Regions from separate parts of the Providencia zhijiangensis genome, predicted to be linked through region 2. Evidence: predicted binding sites of a transcription regulator. Region 2 holds the regulator's gene; the other holds the start of a gene.
The links. The regulator LexA, encoded in region 2, represses DNA repair genes until DNA is damaged. The targets are predictions, from matches to a motif close to TNCTGTATGTACATACAGNA.

Region 1 (3,218 bases), 1.1 Mb from region 2:
CACCAGCAACACCGGCAGAGCTGATAGTTACGATACCGACTAAGGTTGCAATCCACAGAGGGTCAAATGGGTTGATCCCCATAGTTGGTGCGACCATCACGGCTAACATCGCAGGGTAGATACCCGCACAACCGTTTTGACCGATAGTTGCACCGAAAGAAGCCGAGAAGCTTGCGATAGATTCTGGCACACCAAAGCGGCGAGTTTGCGTTTCAATATTCAGTGGAATACTGGCTGCGCTCGAACGGCTAGTGAATGCAAATGTCAGTACTGGACCTGCTTTCTTAAAGAACTTGATTGGGTTTAAGCCTGTTGTTGCCACTAAGATACCGTGAACCACAAACATAATAGCTAATGCAACATAGGACGCGACGACGAAAGTTCCTAAGTTAATGATATCGGCTAAGTTAGAGCTTGCGACCACTTTGATCATCAGCGCCATTACACCGTAAGGGGTTAAACGCATGACTAAGCGAACGAGTTTCATTGCCCATGCTTGCATCACATCGATAGCCGCTAATGCTTTTTCACCGCGCTCTTTATCATCTTTAAACAGTTGCAGCGCAGCTACTCCTAAGAAGGCAGCAAAAATAACTACACTAATGATAGATGTTGGGCTTGCACCCGTTAAATCCGCAAACGGGTTTTTCGGGATAAAGGACAGGATTAACTGAGGAACCGTTAAATCTGAGACTTTACCAATATAATTTGTTTCAATGGCCGCTAGACGTGCAGTTTCAGATTGACCTTGAACCAGACCTTCAGCGGTTAAGCCGAACAGGTTTGCGATCAAAATACCCACTAAAGCCGCAATGGCTGTGGTAAACAGCAATGTGCCAATGGTTAAAAAGCTAATTTTCCCTAAAGAAGATGCCTTATGAAGTCGAGCGACCGCACTCAGAATAGAGGCGAACACCAGAGGCATAATCACCATTTGTAACAGTTGAACGTAACCATTACCGACGATATTAAACCAAAGAATGGAGTCTTTTACCGTTTGGTGACCGGAACCATACACGAGGTGAAGTCCGACACCATAAGCAACACCGAATACGAGACCCAGTAAAACTTTTTTGGACAGGCTCCAACCATTCGATCCGAGTTTTGCTAACAGTATTAATAGTGCTACGAAAATCAGCACATTGATAATCAGAGGAATATTCATTCCGCACTCCAAATTGTAATTATTTTACATAATGATTCTTGTTGTTAATCCTTAATAGGTATAAGGATTTCATTTCTTCTAACAACTGGTTATATGATATCAGTTGAAGTTAGTCATTACTTATAATCAAAAGTTATAATTTAGGTTGATTCATGCTTACAGTATATTACAAAAGTGAGCTTTTTGTCGGTAAGTGTATATTTATCTGATTATTAAAATAATTTAGTGCGCTTTCAATTTGCTGGAACCAATCAGCGGAATGACCCGTTGGAATTAAGACCGCACAGACGGTCAAAAGCACAGCAATAAAGCGTTCCCCGCGTTTACTGGACTTACCGCGTAAGATGGGAAAACAAAAACGTGTTGGTAGAGGCCATAAAAAAGGTACTCCAGATGGGGTCAGCATATCCGCCACTAAATGACTCATATAACCTAATAAGAACGCTTGGATAAGGTCGCTAGGTAAGTCCCAATAGTGAGGTAGCCATTGGTAGCTGCTGATCAGTAAAATGAGCCAAGCAATCAGGCTGTGAGTGAACCCGCGATGTCCACACAGTTTTGATATCGGTAATGAAATAATGCGAAAAAGCCGCCCGAGGATAGATGAAGGGTGGTCAATATCCGGCAATAAGGCACCCAGCAACACCCCTGGCACCATATGCAGCCAATCACCCTGAGCGAACTCTGGGGTAATTTGCAATTTATGAGCCATTACAAGTGAGGCGACGGAAAAAAGCAGATGCCCTTCAGCAGTCATGGTGGATAAAATACCATCTGTTTATCTATACAGTAGGCGGGCAGTATAAAGGGTTTGCAGGAAATATGGTAGTAGGGGAGAGTTAAAAAAATTCTTATTTATTAGTTAATAACCGTAGGTTTTTATACTTTTTTGAAATTTCCCCTACGTGAAAAACGTAAGGGAAATCGTGTTTCGTTAACGTCTTTAAGATTAACGTAAATTTTCTGGGCGTAAATCGTTCAATGAGGCGATTTTAACATCAGCCAGACCCCAACGAGGATCATTGAAATGCTTGCTATCAGGTACAACGATAGAGCGCATTCTCGCCGCTTTTGCAGAAATCATCCCATTAAAGGAGTCTTCTAAAGAAGCACAATGGATAGGCTTGGTGGATAACTCGGCCGCGGCTTTTAAATACACTTCGGGATGAGGCTTACTTAATGGTAAGTCTGCTGCTGAAACGACGGCAGAAAAATAATGGCGGATATCAAATAAGTTCAGCACTTTTTCCAGCATATAATCCGGAGACGCAGAGGCTAAAGCGATGTTCAGATCCATTGAGCGGCACAGTTCAAGTGCATGCTGTACACCTGGCAGTAATGGGCGTTTTTCTTCCACTAAACCAATGACGCGGTCAATGATACGCTGTTTTGTTGCTTCTAAACTACAACCTTGCCAAGGAGATGCGTTGTACCAAAGTTCAACAACGTGATCGATACGTAAACCGAGGGTGTCAGGAAGAGTGTGCTTAATGGATAAATCGACGCCTAACTCTGCAAAAACTTCATCTTCCCCTTGTTCCCAAAAAGGTTCCGAGTCAATCAGCAAACCATCCATGTCAAAGATGACAGATTGGATAGGTAATTTATGATACATAGCAAACTCCATTCATTTAGATACCCGCTTAAAAATAGGGTATGGGGATTGTCGCTGTACTTTAATCACAGTCATTTTGGTTTCTGAAACGATTCTAACAAGCTATGACTTGGGGTTATAGAGATATCTGTGCTATCACATGATTTTATTGAAAATTTGAGATTAGTTATTGATGTAGATTCGATTCACTCTTTGAATAATCCGAAACTCGGTTTTTAACTATCATTTTTTTATAGAAATTTGGAGCCAGCAAATATTATCAGCTATGATTAGCGTAGAAAAAAACTTTAAGGAATAGTTGTAATGAATTACCACAAGGCAAATTCTCTTGCGATTGGCAAACGTATTTTGGGCTGGATCGTATTTTTTGTGGCGTTAATTTCCACATTGACATCGTTAATTAAATTAGCGGCTCTGAAAGGAATTCAAGGCGAAGGT
Region 2 (3,218 bases):
ATAGCCGCGAGCAAATAGCTCACTGAGGTATTCGCGGAATACAGTGGAATAGAGCTTATTACCTTTGAACGTACGGCGAATAAAGAATGCGCCTAAACGACGGAAAATCGGACCGGCTGGCCAAAAGTTCAGGTTAATACCCGCCGCAATGTGTGGTGGCACCAGACCTTGGTGATAAAGCACATAAGAAAGCAGCAGGTAGTCCATATGGCTACGGTGAGAGGGCACATACACAATTTCGTGGCCATCTTGCGCCAGCTGGCGAACGCGCTCAGCATGTTGAACGTTGATCCCTTGGTATAAGCGGTTCCATGTCCAGCCTAGTACGCGGTCAGTCAGTCGCACTGCTTCATAAGAGAAGTTGGCGGCAATCTCTTCCATCATCGCCACGGCATTTTGTTGGGCTTTTTGTAATGGGATTTTTTTACTGCGAGCTTCGTCTTCAACGGCTTTTTCAATGGCTTTAGAGGATAGCAGCTTATTAAACAGCTCATAGCGTGCTGGTAATCTAGGCCCTACAGCCGCCAAACGCTGACGAGAGTAATGAATACGTGCTACGCGAGCGAGTTTATTGGCAATGATGGTATCAGTGCCATGCTCTTGTGCCATCTGGCCAAGAGAAATGCTTGGAGAAAAACGCACAAAGCTATCGCGCCCTAACCACAGGACTGCAAAGAATTTTTGCACACCGTTTAAGAGTTTCAGCGGGGCAGGCTTATGCCCTTCGCGACCCGGCGCACGTCCAAACATGACGGATGCAGGTAGCATTTGAATATCAAGATTTGGGTTGTTTTTATGCAAATCCAGATACGCATGGAATATTTTTACTGACTCTTTACGTGGATCTGGGGAGTAGTAACGGAACACGCGCGGGCCATCATCAATAAACACATAGGCTGGGAGCTTGGTGCCATTGATGTCGTTATCCACGAGTGGATCAGGTAAACCAATCGCTAAGCATTGTTGGCGAAGCGTGAGCAGGTCGGACTTTGAGTGATATGGCAAGACATACAGCGTTGGCTTGTTTGGGTCAAGCTGCAACTCTGTTATCGGGTCCGTTGGGATTAGTTTACTTTTTACCAATAATTTCAGTGGTAAATTCAACGTGTTGTAATATATTTTACGCCATAGTGACATAAATGATTATAGCCTCTTGTTAGTAATGCTGCGCAATCATATCAGAAAGCAATGTTTAGATCTGTTATCGATAATTCACTTTGACTGCAAAAGTTGATTATTGTTTAGAAATTAAGGAAAAAATATGGCAAGTCAAACTAAGGGACTCACTCGGGTCATCAAAGCGGCTGGATACTCCCTTAAAGGTTTAAAAGCAGCATGGGTAAATGAAGCTGCATTTCGTCAAGAAGCGGTTGCTGCTATCATTGCGATAATTATAGCTTTTTACTTGGATATTAGCCAAATTGACAGAATTTTGTTGATTGGATCAGTGGTTTTAGTCGCTATTGTTGAGTTAATTAACAGTGCGATTGAGGCGGTTGTTGACCGTATTGGCAGTGAATACCATGAATTATCTGGACGAGCGAAAGATATCGGCTCCGCAGCCGTGTTCGTCACGATAGGATTGGCTCTGTTTATCTGGGGAACCGTTTTATGGGCGCGTTATTTTGCGGTTTAGTTGGCTAAAAACAGTAAAAGCGATAAAAAGCCAGAAATTCATCAACAAATGCAGATTTTGGCTAATTTAACAGTTCCCAATACCCATTTACCTGTATATACTCACAGTCTGACTGTATAAACAAACAGGGGAACGGGATGAAAGCACTGACAGCTCGACAACAGCAAGTTTACGATCTGGTGCGTGACCACATTTCGCAAACGGGCATGCCACCAACACGCGCTGAGATAGCAGCAAGTTTGGGTTTTCGTTCGCCTAATGCGGCAGAAGAACATTTAAAAGCCTTAGCTCGTAAAGGGGTAATTGAAATTGTTTCTGGAGCTTCCAGAGGCATTCGTCTGTTGTTAGAAGAAGAATCCGAAGATTTAGGGCTTCCTCTGATTGGACGTGTTGCTGCCGGCGAACCATTGCTTGCACAAGAGCATATTGAAAGCCATTATCAAGTCGACCCAGAGTTATTTAAACCACACGCGGACTTTTTATTACGTGTAAATGGTATGTCGATGAAAGATATCGGTATTATGGATGGTGATCTACTTGCGGTACATAAAACGCAGAATGTCCATAATGGGCAAATTGTTGTGGCGCGTATCGAAGATGAAGTCACGGTTAAACGCTTTAAGCAACAAGGTAATCGCGTTGAACTTATTGCTGAAAACGCTGATTTTGCACCAATCGTGGTTGATTTACGCGAACAGAATTTTACTATCGAAGGTCTGGCTGTTGGGGTTATCCGTAACAGTGATTGGCATTGATGATGAGTGATTGAGTCTGGCAGCAGACTCAATATCTCTTTTCCGAATAGTCTTTCTTTATATAGTTATTTTCACTTTTTACTTCTTTATATAGACCTTCTTTATATAGCCATTTTCATGTTGCTATATAGATCCCTTTCTTTTACTTCCTGTATATCTCTTCTTCTATATCACTTCTTTTTTGAACTGACTGTATTGTGATGGTCATGTTCACAGTGTTCATGATCTTGGCAATTGGAAACCTCAAAACATTTTTGGCATAAACCATGGTTTTCTACCACTGTATGCCTGAGATGAAAATGATTTTCTTCGGCTAGAGTACTAATCGCTTTTTCGATGGTTGTGCAGTCACTTTCAGTCACATTGCCACAATTATCACAAATTAACATCACTGAAATATGACTTGGATTATCGACATGGTGACAAACCACATAGCTGTTTGTGGATTCAATTTTATGAATAAACCCTTGTTCCATGAGGAACTCTAAACCACGGTAAACGGTAGGAGGTTTAGCCTGAGGCTCTATTTCACGCAGTAAATCTAGCAAATCATAAGCACTGATCGCACCGTGTTGTTGCGCAATTAACCGCAGAACAGTCTCTCTTTGTGGGGTCAAACGCACGCCTCGAGACTGACAAATACGTTCGGCCGTCGTAAGCAGCATGTCTTCACTGATTGTTTTCATCTTGTTTGGCCCCACCTGGATAGCTTCAAGTTTTTATTACTGTTTAGTTTACCATAACTTCCATTTCTGTTGTGTTTGAAATGATGGTGATGAAATAAACAGTTTTTTACTAAATTGAATACGCAATTTTAACTTTAATAA

Region 1: the regulator LexA is predicted to act here: its motif matches at 1,938-1,957, upstream of QS795_RS06815 (metal-dependent hydrolase).

Annotation. Positions count from the first base shown of each region.
Region 1 is NZ_CP135990.1:1,503,957-1,507,174, forward strand. Features, by position in the region: gene QS795_RS06810 (L-cystine transporter) at 1-1,165, opposite strand, end outside; gene QS795_RS06815 (metal-dependent hydrolase) at 1,332-1,922, opposite strand; gene hxpB (hexitol phosphatase HxpB) at 2,115-2,780, opposite strand; gene QS795_RS06825 (YniB family protein) at 3,084-3,218, shown strand, end outside.
Region 2 is NZ_CP135990.1:403,161-406,378, forward strand. Features, by position in the region: gene plsB (glycerol-3-phosphate 1-O-acyltransferase PlsB) at 1-1,137, opposite strand, end outside; gene QS795_RS01800 (diacylglycerol kinase) at 1,262-1,636, shown strand; gene lexA (transcriptional repressor LexA) at 1,774-2,391, shown strand; gene zur (zinc uptake transcriptional repressor Zur) at 2,562-3,077, opposite strand.